3 regions of the Paenibacillus sp. J22R160 genome follow, and region 2 is predicted to be linked to each of the others. Evidence: predicted binding sites of a transcription regulator. Region 2 holds the regulator's gene; each other region holds the start of a gene.
What was found. Region 2 encodes Rex, which represses fermentation and respiration genes when NADH is low (regulators of the CRP and FNR family bind a similar motif). Its sites were predicted from a motif close to TTGTGAAATATTTCACAA; they were not measured.
Positions count from the first base shown of each region.

Region 1: AC58UW_RS24850 (nitrate/nitrite transporter) is a predicted target of Rex. The motif match lies at 1,828-1,845, and genes of this name have one in related genera.
Region 3: AC58UW_RS22765 (helical membrane plugin domain-containing protein) is a predicted target of Rex. The motif match lies at 1,896-1,913, and genes of this name have one in related genera.

Region 1 covers NZ_JCAUAU010000016.1:84,165-88,453, forward strand. The annotation lists gene nirB (nitrite reductase large subunit NirB) at 1-271, opposite strand, end outside; gene AC58UW_RS24850 (nitrate/nitrite transporter) at 570-1,811, opposite strand; gene AC58UW_RS24855 (ANTAR domain-containing response regulator) at 2,283-2,930, shown strand; gene AC58UW_RS24860 (anthranilate phosphoribosyltransferase) at 2,927-3,958, shown strand; gene AC58UW_RS24865 (peptidoglycan-binding protein) at 4,078-4,289, opposite strand, start outside.
Region 2 covers NZ_JCAUAU010000004.1:369,100-373,388, forward strand. The annotation lists gene AC58UW_RS12365 (DUF47 domain-containing protein) at 1-150, shown strand, start outside; gene AC58UW_RS12370 (inorganic phosphate transporter) at 215-1,216, shown strand; gene AC58UW_RS12375 (redox-sensing transcriptional repressor Rex) at 1,606-2,226, opposite strand; gene dinG (ATP-dependent DNA helicase DinG) at 2,223-4,289, opposite strand, start outside.
Region 3 covers NZ_JCAUAU010000013.1:128,822-133,110, forward strand. The annotation lists gene AC58UW_RS22755 (CBS domain-containing protein) at 1-104, shown strand, start outside; gene AC58UW_RS22760 (NAD(P)/FAD-dependent oxidoreductase) at 183-1,364, opposite strand; gene AC58UW_RS22765 (helical membrane plugin domain-containing protein) at 1,386-1,817, opposite strand; gene AC58UW_RS22770 (AraC family transcriptional regulator) at 2,119-3,714, shown strand; gene AC58UW_RS22775 (nitroreductase family protein) at 3,842-4,289, shown strand, end outside.

The DNA of each region.
Region 1 (4,289 bases), on a different contig from region 2:
GAGCTGCCGTATCAATTGCCGTCACTGTTTGGTTCGTATAGAGCGTTATATGGTTATTGGTGTACCATTCATAGGGGTGGATAACAATATCCTCCACTTTGGAATCTCCCGAAAGGACGTAGGACAGCAAAATCCGGTTATAGTTCGGATGAGGCTCACTCCCAAAAATAGTTACCTCATATTTATCCGGAGCAAGTTTAAGCAAATGTTCAACTGCGTTAACACCAGCCATTCCATTTCCGACTAATACCAACTTTTCTTTTTGAGCCATGGTCTCATCTTCCTCTCTAGTGTTTCTATCTCTATATCCCATTTAGTTATCCACACCCGTCCTGCTAAAAAAGGTCCACTTGGGAGCAGCAATCTACGCGATACTCCCAAATGGCAAATATGGGATATGGAGCTTAAGTAGCTCGATTGAACTACCAAAGACGGCAAGTCGTAAACGTCTTTGCTCATATTGCCTGCAGAAATGTGTCAGGCTGCATGAGCAAACACTTTACTTTCATCAGGTGGTGCTGCTGATCCTGTTGGTAACTCACCGCAGGACCAGCAGCTATACCTATTACCTAAGCATGCACGCTATCAATTGCTGTTGGAGATACTTTCACTTTGCCTCCATCGCCAATCCAGCTGCGCTTCCATTGCCCTTGCACAGATGCAATCAAAATAACGCAGCACACAGCGATTGCACTCAAGATAAGGAAACCTGGTGCGAAAGAACCTGTTGCCAATTTCACATTTCCGAGAATTTTAGGCAGGAAATATCCGCCTAAGCCGCCTGCAGCGCCGACAATTCCAGTAACCACACCGATCTCTGACTTGAAGCGTTGAGGCACAAGCTGGAAGACCGAACCGTTCCCCATGCCAAAAGCCATCATAGCCACGAATAACAAGACCGTTGTAACCGAAAGTGCTGGGAGTGTTGAAATCCCCGCCATCATCAGTGCGACAACCCCATATAATCCCATTAGCATCCGAATGCCGCCAACTTTATCGGCAAGCCAACCGCCTACAGGTCGGAAGAAGCTTCCACCGATTACGCAAAGGGTTGTAAAATCAGCAGCTCGGACCGGTGAAAGACCGTATTGTGTATTAAAGAAGATTGTTAAGTACGTGGACATTCCAACGAAACCGCCGAACGTTACGCTATATAAAATACAGAACAACCAAGAGTCCTTCTGTTTCAAAACCCTGCCGTATTCGGCAACCGTTTTGGGCGCTGGTTTATACGGGCTGTCTTTTGCCAAAATACTGAAAACAACCAACGTTATGGCAATTGGAATCATCGCAATACCGAACACCACATGCCAATCGCCATAATGCTGAGCAATCCGGTTAGCAAAGAGTGTAGCGAAGATCGTCCCGCTGTTCCCTGCTCCGGCGATTCCCATCGCCAAACCTTGATATTGCGGTGGATACCAGGAACTCGCTAACGGCAGTGCGGCTGCAAAGCTGGCTCCGGCGATACCGAGCATCAATGCCACGAAGTACATATCGCTCATAGTGTCAGCGAACTGCCATCCCCAGAATAAGGGAATTAAGGTTAGCGTTAGTCCGATTTGTCCAGTAAGCTTAGGACCAATCTTATCGGTCAGTACGCCCAGCACCAGTCGAAGCACCGCTCCACCTAATGTAGGCAAGGCAACGAGGTTCGCTTTTTCAGCAGCGTTTAAGTGGAAATCATTCGCAAGTACGACCGCCAGAGGTCCTAAAAGCACCCATACCATGAAGCTCATGTCAAAATACAAAAATGAACTAAACAAAGACCCTTTGTGTCCCACTTGCATAAAACTTTTCCGATCAACCATGTGCTTCCCTCTCCTTTTGTGAGGCTTTTCGCCTTCTTTAATCCCTATCCTGATTCCTGCCTGTCTGGACACCCATGGACAGAAAAGGCCGACAAACATACCCCTACATACATTGGGATGTTTGTCGGCCTCTTTGCCACTGCTGCCACATCTTCGTGAACAGCATGTTTCGTTAAATTTTGTAAAGTAAACATAAAAAGCCTATCCGGTTACGTATTTGTAAGGGGATAGGCGCCATTGCCTGCGTTAGGGGCACATCATTGTGCCGATTTCTAACTTGATTATAGTACGGCTTTACACTTATGTCAATAAACATAACATAAAAATATTTAACCATTCCATTTCATCTACTATATCGACAAAAAACAATTTCATATGCTATAGTAATGCCGTATAACCATTCATCCACCGAAGAAACCTCACATAAAGTTACCATAGAGTTATAAAGCTTACAACGATGGAGGTATTCAAATGTTGCAATCATTTATACTGATCGACGAGTTGAAGCAAACTCGCTCGGCTACCTCCTCCCCATCCACAAACGAGATGAGCCATTCTAATGGTACACAAGCATCCATGCCTGACGAGGTATTGAAGGACTTGGGCTTTCGCGTCTACACGGCATCTACGATCAAAGAAATTTCCTTCATCATGCCTAAAATTGATGCTGTTTTGTTAAGTGTAAGCTCCGATCAAGTGGAGGCATGGCGCAAACGCGTATTGGCTGAGCGCAGCCTTCCCCTCTTCTGGTGGTGTGACTCGCACACTTTTCCTTCTAATGAATGCAGAATGGATGCAGGTATAGATGGTTTAATCGGTTCAACGATGAGTCCGCTTGAAATTCACTGTGCTCTGCTCTTGGGCGTGAATCACTATTTTCATCGAACCGAATGGCAGCAGGAGCGCGAGCAGCTCCTCTCCAAACTAGAGGAGCGCAAATGGGTCGATCAAGCCAAGCGGATCTTATGCGAGATTAAAGGGATCTCCGAAGCAGAAGCCTACGACTTTTTGCGAAAACAAGCCATGAATGAGCGTAAACGTATGGTAGACGTCGCTACCTCCATCGTCAAGGTGTACCAAATACTACGAGATCAGAATCAAGGAGGCCGAAAACGATGATATCTTTACTAAAAGAAGTAGGCCGCGGAAAACGCGGAGCGAGAGATCTTTCGTATGAAGAGGCTTCCCAAGCAGCAGAACTCATGCTAACGGGCAGCGCTACTCAGGCTCAAATGGGCGCATTTCTTGTGGCTGAGCGTATTAAAATGGAATCGGCGGATGAGATCAAAGCCTTCATCCACGCGCTGCGTAAACGCACCTTTTCTTATCCGATACCTGGCAGCATGGACTGCGCAGGACCTTATGATGGTCGCACCCGTACGTTCATTGCGACACTGCCGACCGCATTCGTGCTTGCGGCTTGCGGCCTCCCGACTACGCTGCACGGAAGTCCGAGCATGCCGCCCAAATGGGGCATCACGCTGGCGGACGTGCTTGACGCGCTTGGCGTGCCGGCGCTAACCTCGTCACGCGAAGCGCTGGTGTCCGCAGCGGCACGAACAGGCTTCCTATTCGCGCCAACGGAAAGCTGGTGCGCACCGCTTGGCGAGCTGCGCGAACTCCGCAAGGAGCTTGGCTTGCGGACCGTGTTCAACACCGCCGAGAAGTTGCTTCGTTTCACGGAAGCCCCGTTCATGGCTGTCGGCGTCTTCCATGGCACGGTTTTCGAGAAAATTACGAATTTGCTCATTGAACTAGGGATCACGAGTGGAATCGTTGTGCAAGGCATGGAAGGCTCAGAAGATCTTACCATCGAAAAACGCACGAGAACCTATGTGATTCAAAATGGATCCAGTGAATTATTCATTGTAGATCCAGAAATCTATGAATTAATGGTTGAAGTGCCTGAAGTTGAATGGACGGCACAGCTGCAGGGTGAAACGGCTTTGGCCGTCTTGCGCGGAGAAGCTGAACTTCCTTACTTGAACATGGTGCTGCTGAACAGCGCCGTTCGCCTCTGGGTATCCCAGAAAGCCGGGTCCATCGAAGAAGGTATCTACATGGCCCGTCATGCGATCGAGCAAGGAACTGCTCTTCAGACATATAACGAATGGACAGAAGCCATCAAACCGGTATCTGCAACTTAATTAGTTGTTATAAGCCCTCTGCAGAAATTTTCTGCGGGGGCTTTACTGTTTTAAGCCATGACCGGGAAACAAATAAGCCCCTGCCCTTCATTCAGGCAGAGGCTGTTAGACCGGTATGTTTACTTACCGATGAACTGCTGGGTGAACATTTTACCGCACGGTCCTCCGGCAACAATACCGATGCCAATGTGCGTGTAATCTTTGCTCAAAATGTTCGCTTTGTGACCAGGCGAGTTCATCAAGGCCTCATGCGCGGCTTGTACCGATTGATTACAAGCGATATTTTCTCCTGCCGCGTTATAGGTAATACCGAATTTCTCCATCATATCAA
Region 2 (4,289 bases):
CGTGAGGGAATTCGCCAAATTTTCATCACACGCAAAGACCCGTACGAAGACTTCAAACTAAAAGAAATCTACGAGCGCTTAGAAGAGACAACGGACGCTTGTGAAGACGTAGCTAATATCCTAGACAGCGTGGTACTTCGTTATTCATAAGACTTTAATCGGTCGATGTGTACGAAGGATAGTTTTCCGCATGGAAAGCTCTTAGGAGGAAATCATGTTAACTTATTTAATCGTAATTGTTGTACTAGCCTTACTTTTTGATTTCATTAATGGATTTCATGATACAGCCAATGCCATTGCCACATCCATTTCTACGCGCGCACTCAGCCCGCGGGTAGCTATCGCCATGGCAGCGACGCTTAACTTTGTTGGCGCAATGGTATCTTCCAAAGTGGCCAAAACGGTCGGTGGCAGTATCGCGAACCCAGCCAAAATTGAAAATGGCGTTGAAATCGTAATCGCAGCCCTGCTCGCAGCGATTATATGGAACCTGTTGACATGGTACCTTGCCATACCTTCCTCTTCTTCTCATACCCTGCTCGGAGCTCTAGCCGGTGCGGTTATCGCTGGTGCTGGCGTGCACGCGGTGAATTGGAGCGGTTTTACGCAGATCATTATCATCTTGATCCTTTCACCCATCATTGCCTTCGTCCTTGGTTACGTCATCATGCTTTTGATCAAATACATTGTCATATGGTCCGGAAATACGTCCAGATCCAAGCTTAATCGTATTTTCAGAACTTTACAGATTATTTCTGCCGGATTACTTTCCTATTCGCATGGCGGTAACGATGCACAGAAAGCCATGGGAATTATCGTATTCGGTCTAGTCGCAGCCGATGTTCAAACAACGCTAGACGTCCCTCTATGGGTCAAGATCTCAGCAGCTTTGGCCATGGGTCTAGGAACTTCGATCGGTGGATGGAAAATTATTAAAACCGTATCCGGGAAAATTGTAAAAATCGAACCGATTAACGGATTCGCATCCGACTTAACATCGTCACTCGTTATTCAGTTCTCCACCCATATTGGAAAACCATTATCAACAACACATGTTATTTCCTCCGCCATTATTGGGACAGGCAGTGTCATGCGCTTCCATGAAGTTCAGTGGGGTACTGTCAGCCGCATGTTGATCACTTGGGTTATTACCATACCGATCAGCATTGCGCTCGCGTACACCCTTTACTTCCTTATCTTCAGACTTATCTTCTAAATAAAGAAAGAGGCTGTCCCGAGTCAATTAATGACCGAGGGACAGCCTTTTTTCAAACTTTTGGGGTGCGTTTTTGGTTTTACGGGAAATACTGCCACTAAATCGTTGAAAATCACAGCTACAGGCATGAATAAATGGAATTTCTCCTGTTAATGCGGACAACAGAGCCTGAAAACAGGTTTAAAGGGACTGATTAACAGTATTTTTTCCAGTTATTAGTCAGATCTAGCGGAGACATGCTTGAAACAAAGGGAGTTCTTCCTGCTATTCGATTCGGCTCCATAAAAAAGAGGCGAACCCAGTCATCCAATGACCGAGAGAGCGCCTCTTTTGCCTCTTTTTCATAGAAATAGCGACGTTTAGTTCCCTGAAAGTCCTCTAAATTTCATTTAATCTAAATAGTAAGCTAAGCTTTGCAGCTCCGTAGTAAAATCCGCATAGTGCACACGAACTTCTGAAGGAACCTTAATAATGACTGGTGCAAAATTCAAAATTGCTTCAATGCCGCAATCAACAAATTGATTGGCGACATTCTGAGCTTCGCTAGCAGGCACTGTGATAATTCCGATTCGCACGCCTAACTCCGATAAGACCGTCTTCATTTCCGCCATCGGTTGAACCGTCAAATTATTAATAGTTTCTCCTGTTTTAGAGGGCATCGCATCAAAAACAGCGACAATTTTCATATCATTTCGCAGATAAGTATTATAATTGCACAATGCGCGGCCAAGATTTCCTGCTCCAACAAGAGCAACCTGAATATGCCGGTCCAGCTTGAGTATCTGCCTAATTTTCTCGATCAAATAAGCAATATCGTAACCGATGCCTTTTTTGCCGAACTCTCCGAAATAGGCCAAATCCTTACGAATCTGGGCCGGATTCAGATCAAGCTTTTGACCCAAATCCTGCGAAGATACCGTTGCGACATTTTTCATAGCCAGCTCGTTGAGGAACCGTAGATAAATGGGCAGCCTGCGAACAACAGCCTCCGATATTTTTTGTGATTTCATTTCTGCGCCTCCCCCATCCACTGCTCAATCCTAGGTAACATTTGTTCGGTTGTCATATGCTCGATTTTGGGTCCAGGCAGTGAGTAGAGGAAGTGCTTGCCATAAAAGGTTTCAATGACACGCGTATCATAGATGATCACAATCCCTTTATCCGATGCGCGTCTAACTAACCGGCCGAAGCCTTGTTTAAATCGAATGACCGCCTGCGGCACAGAAAATTTCATAAACGGGTTCTCATTCCGTTTCTTAATATTTTCGCATTTTGCCTCGACTAACGGATGATTTGGAGGTTGAAACGGCAGACGGATAATGGCCAAACAGCTCAGTGCATCGCCAGGTATGTCAACGCCTTCCCAGAATGAACTGGTGCCGAGAAGCACGCACATCTTGTTGTCCTGGAACATACGGGTTAATTTACTGCGGTTGCCGCTGTCAACTCCTTGACCGAGTACGGTAATGCCGTATGATTTCAAATAGTCTTTCATCCCGGCATAAATCTGCTTGAGCATCCGGTTCGATGTGAACAAGATGAGCATTCGACCTTTGGTCACGATAGCAACTTCACTTAACGATTCAATGAGCGATGCGATGAATACGGGATCTCCAGCTCCTTTAATCGTTGGAAAGTCCCTTGGAATAACAACCAAGGCTTGCTCCCGATAATTAAAAGGAGAAGGCAATTGAACGGTTTTGAGCTTACCGCTTTCTTCATCCTGCGGAATCACCAATCCCAATTGATCTGCTGAATATTGGAAGGATTTATTCACGGACAAAGTCGCGGAGGTCATGATAATGCTGTCTTTCGTCTCAAAGAAATGCTGCTGAAGCAAGCTGCTTACGTCCGTCGGGATCGAGAAAAGCTGAAGCGATTTCGCTCTGGCATAAGTTCCCGCTTCCATCCAATACACATAGCCCTCATCAGCCATTTTCATAAAGAAATGCAGAGCATCCCGATGTTCATAAAGCTCTTTCACCGTTCCGTTAAGGTCCGTCACTAATCCTTGAACCCCGAACACATCCTGATGCTCCTTCACATCGCTCAACAATTTATCAAGCGTGCGCAGCAAATCATTCGCATTCAGATAAATATTGTCCTCCATCGTCATCAGCTCCTGCCAATTGGCAGGCAAAGTCTCCGGCTTCATTCGGAGGACATAAGTAGAATTCTCCGTTTGCGACGGATCGCTTTTGGACGACAGCAGCTCATAAAGCGATTCGCTCAGCCGGTCCCAATCCTCTTTGATCTGTACGATTTTGGGGAAGAGTCCATCAATCGTATGACTCCATGCAGCAGCGCGTTCTTGCTGCTCATCCGATTTCTGCAGTCGAAACCGGAGCATCGGCAATTGTCCGCTCCGATTATCCTTGTAAAGCCAGGTCAACGAATGATACATCGCCGCGGAATGCAGCTCGATGCCAAGGTGTTTACTGGCTACTTCTTCAAAGTGATGCGCCTCATCAATAACAAGGTGCTTGTAAGCCGGTAGGAGGCGGTTCTCCGCCTTCATATCGGTAAACAGAAGGGAATGGTTCGTAATTATCACATCAGCCGTATTGGCGTCATTACGCGCTCGGTGATAGAAGCATTTTTTGTACCATGGGCACATCCGATTCAAACAAGAATCTGTATCGCTGGCAACCGAGTACCAGAATTGAGCGCCTTTATTTCCAAAATGGATTTCCTCTTCGTCTCCATGCTCCGTTTCACTCAGCCACACAACCATTTGTGCCGCTGTGACTGGATCTTCTTTGCCATTCTCGTAATCACGGGTAGTCAGCTTCGTCTCAAATTTGCGCAAGCACAAATAGTGACTTCTTCCTTTCAGTACCGCTGCTTTGAAGGGAACTGGAAAAATCTCCTTCAACAGCGGAATATCCCGCTCTCTAAGCTGCTCTTGCAGATTAATGGTGTGCGTGGAGACAACCACTTTCTTCTCATATTTGATGCCATAATAGAGTGCTGGGATCAAATAGCCAAGTGATTTACCCGTGCCTGTTCCCGCTTCAATCATCAAATGTTGATCGTTCTCAAGCGATTTCTCCACTTCGTAGATCATTTGCTC
Region 3 (4,289 bases), on a different contig from region 2:
GTAAAAAACGAATTAAGAAACTGCCTGTGGTCCATCGAGGCGTGCTAGTTGGCATCATTAGCAGGGGAGACGTTATCCGCCATTCATTTCAATCCTTATTGTAAGCGATTACTAAAGCTGGAAAAACAAAAAAAGGATGTCCTAGCAGCCGCGAGAGGCTGGGGGCATCCTTTTTTACTGGTTTAGTACGCTAAAGCGAAAAGACCGTGAATATGCGACAAGTAGCGAATGTTACTTGCTTCTTTCATCAGGGAAGCTGGTAAGCCTTTCAGCTGTGTGCTGTTTCCGCCGATTGTGCCGATTCCGTCTTTGCGCCCTAAGCTGCCAAGTGTTCCGGAGAATACGGGTACGAATTTATCCATAGCGCCGCCCTTGATCTGAACGGACAGATTGTAACCAACTGTTTCGCCCATCTGCCAAGCAAGTTGTGCAGTAGGAGGGTAAGGTCTTTCACTTCCTTCAGGGAATACCACCGCGCAGTCGCCTGCAAGGAAGATATCGGAGTGAGAAGTGGATTGAAGTGTTGAAGTTACAGTCGCACGACCGCGATCTTCTGCGATTCCGCAGCTGCCGACAACCGGATTGCCTTTCACGCCGCCAGTCCAAATAATCGTGTTGGACTCGATTGTTTGTCCATTTTTGAGCGATACGGTGTTCTTGGTAGCTTCCGTAATTGCAACGCCAGTTAAGAAAGTAACTCCGCGCTTCTCAAGGCTTGTCACCGCGCGCTCGATCAGTACTTTAGGGAATACTGGAAGGATGGCAGGGCCAGCTTCTACGCAATAGATGGCGACATCGCTGAAATCGATGCCTTTGCTGTGGCAAATTTCAGGCAGCTTATCTGCGAATTCGCCTACGAGTTCTACGCCTGTTAGACCGCCGCCGCCAACTACGATCGTTGCGTCAGCTTTGTTGCCGGATGCTTTGTAAGCATCCAGACGAGCTTCGACATGCTCGCGGATACGGTTAGCATCAGAAGCGGATTTAAGAACCATGCTGTTCTCTTCCAGTCCTGGAATGCCGAAATAGTTCGTTTCGCTGCCTAGAGCAACGACTAGCGCATCGTAAGTATGTACTGCGCCACTACTTGTAACGACTTTTTTATCTTCTGGTTTAATTTCTTTAATAGTATCAACCACGATGTTGACTTGTTTGTCGCCTAGCAGTTTTTGCAATGGTAGTGCAACAGCTTGCTCTTTAATTGTTCCGCCTGCAAGACGGTGCAATTCTGTGATAATTTGGTGAGTTGGGAAGCGGTTGATGATTGTTATGTTCGCTTCTGAAGCTGTCAGATGTTTACGTGCTGTCAATGCGGTTAATAGGCCGCCATAACCGCCGCCAAGAATAAGTATTTGTTTAGCCATCGTTATCATCCCTAGTCCGTATTAATTTTTACGTTCAGAAAGTACGTTCAAGAATGCTTGTGCAAAACGAAGTGTTTTCTGCACTTCAGGATCCTTCAGCATTTTTAGTATTCCGAAGAGACCGATTGTTGATCCTGCTTCAGCCTGTGAGCGCTCGCCAGCTTCAATTGCCGCGGATGCAATGTCTTTTGCCTTTTCTTGTACGGGTTTAACAAACTCACCAATACCTTGGGCAAAATCGTTGATCAATACTTTGTCCGTTGCTACACTTTGTGCAAAATCATAGGCTTTGGTTAACACAGTCACCATTTCTGCCAGTTTAGGCAGATTATCGACCAGAACAGTCAAAGATTGTTGCACCTCAGGCTTTAGCAATTGGTCGAGTACGTCTAACGATTTTGGTTCCGCAGCAGCTGTTGCTGCCACTTCTTGAACAGCAGATGTCTGTGACATATGAAAATCCTCCTTTGCGATGAAAAAAATCGGGTACTGTCACAATGTGTACGGGTGAAACAGATGTTTCCCAGATGGTTGTAACATTTTTCACATAAGAAAATGTGTAGCAACATCGCACAATTGGATATAAACCGTATTTACATATTGTACACCTAATGGACACAAAATTATAATTGAAAATATTTCAAATTCGTGAACATTGGATGAAAATGGCGTTTATACCCACTAGACGGAAACGGTGAGAATGATTATCATTGAACATGGAACAGTTAAGGATTGAAAGGAAGTTCAACTAACTATGATCAAAGATCATCTATGGAACCAAATGGGGGACATCAGCTTTAGTCTGTGCCAACTGCTGCGTAAACGATACCCAGCAAGCAAACATATAAGACGCAGGTTCATTTCGCGCTATCATCTTGTACAGATCCAGGAAGGCCGAGGTGTTTTATATATTAATGGGACGAAATATGAGGCAGTCCCTGGCTCGTTATTCATCCTACATCCGAAGAGTTTAGTGGAAGCAGTTGTAGACGAGAAGAAGTCCATTCAATTTATCATGCAATCTTTTACATACAAATGGAAAAATGCTACAGGCGCAGAGATATTTGCCGAGGAGGGTTTAGTAGCTTTAAACGACTCAGCGACTGTTATGCGCGGATTTGAACAGCTCCATGAGCTAGGGGGCGCGTCAGGCCCATTACTGCCGTGGAAGCGGCAATTAGTTTTTCAAGAGCTGCTGTTCACGATCATTGCCGATCAACAAGCGGACAAGCAGCAGGGTGGCACTCGGTTTGCCATTGAGAAGGCCAAAGACTTCATGGAGACCTATTACCACGAGGATATTTCGCTTAGCACGTTGGCACAGCGCCATGGCATCAGCCCGAGCAATTTTGCTGGGATTTTCAAAAAGCATATCGGTGTACGACCGATCGAGTATTTGACTCGTCTGCGAATGGAACATGCGAAAACGTGGTTAAGATCGCAGCATAACCTCAAAACGGTTGCTTCTAAAGTAGGATTTCGTGATGAGCTCTATTTTAGTCGGACATTTAAGAAAGTTGTAGGCGTCTCACCAACGATCTATATGAAGAATCATGTCGATGCCAAAATCATGACGGTGTTTCCGTTGTTAAATGACTATTTGCTAACACTCGACCTTAAGCCCTTCGCAACGCTATCGTATGCAGGGAACGATCAAATCCGCGGGCTGCTGCCGCATATCGCTGATGATCTCATGGAGACTAAGATTGTCGGCCGCTGGGATCGTCCCGATCGAGAATCTGTCCTGCGTGCTGATCCTGAGCTAATTCTTGGTGTCAATTGGGAGAGCTTGAGCGCAGACACCTATCGAAATGTCGCTCCGACCATCACGCTCTTCAATAAGGATGATTGGCGAGACACTTTGCATGAATTAGCAAGCCTTTTCGGCAAAAAGGAACAATATGCCGCATGGCTGAAGCGTTATGAGCATAAAGCGGCAGAAGCCAGAACACGCCTAGGCGCAGTTATTGGTCAAGGACAAACGGTTATGGTGCTTGTTGATGCAGGCAATGAATGGCGAGTATATGGGGGGAAACGGCAGCTTGGAGATATTTTGTACAAGGATTTGAAGCTGGCTCCACCTTTAGGCGTAAAGCCGCATAGCCATTACACAGTGATTGCTGAGGCGGACTTGGAACGAATGAATCCTAACCACATTTTCCTGACAACATGCAACTCCAATTCCGATGCTCGATTAACCAAACAATTAAAGGAAAGCCCAACATGGGAAGCTCTGCGTGCTGTCCAAAACGGCCGATTGATTGAGGTGCCAAGCTGGTTCAATAGTCATGCTCCAATACAGCATAGCTTAGCTATAGATCTGGCGGTTAATTCTCTGCTGTCGCCCTAGTCATACGAGGGGATTGAATTTTGTCCATATGCTTGAAAGATTATATCCATTGAACGGAGGGGTTGTTTCGCTTACGATTACCTTAATGATAATGATTATCAATTTCATGATTTAGAGGTGGTCTGTAATGAAACAGCCGTATATAAGAGAAGAGGCAGGTCCAGGTGCTGTTGCTTTGACGGTTCGTTCGCGGCGAACGATAAGGGCTTTTACGGATGAGCCAGTCTCCGAAGAGCTGGTGATGGCGTTGCTCAATGATGCGGTTTGGGCTCCAAATCACGGTCTCCGGGAGCCATGGAGATTTCTATTTGTGCCAACGGAGCGGAAGGAAGCGTTCATTGAGCACTTGATGCCTGGGTTTGCTGTAGACCAGCATGAGAAAATGCGAAAGTATCTTCATGCGCAAGGGTCAGCTTTCTTGATTGTCATTATGCCAGAGGATCCACGCCCGAAACAATGGGAAGAAGATATCATGGCGTCAGCGGCGCTAATCCAAAATTTCCAGCTGCTGGCTTGGGAACGCAAACTTGGTGTCGTTTGGAAAACGAATGACCATAACTGGAATCCAGCCGTTA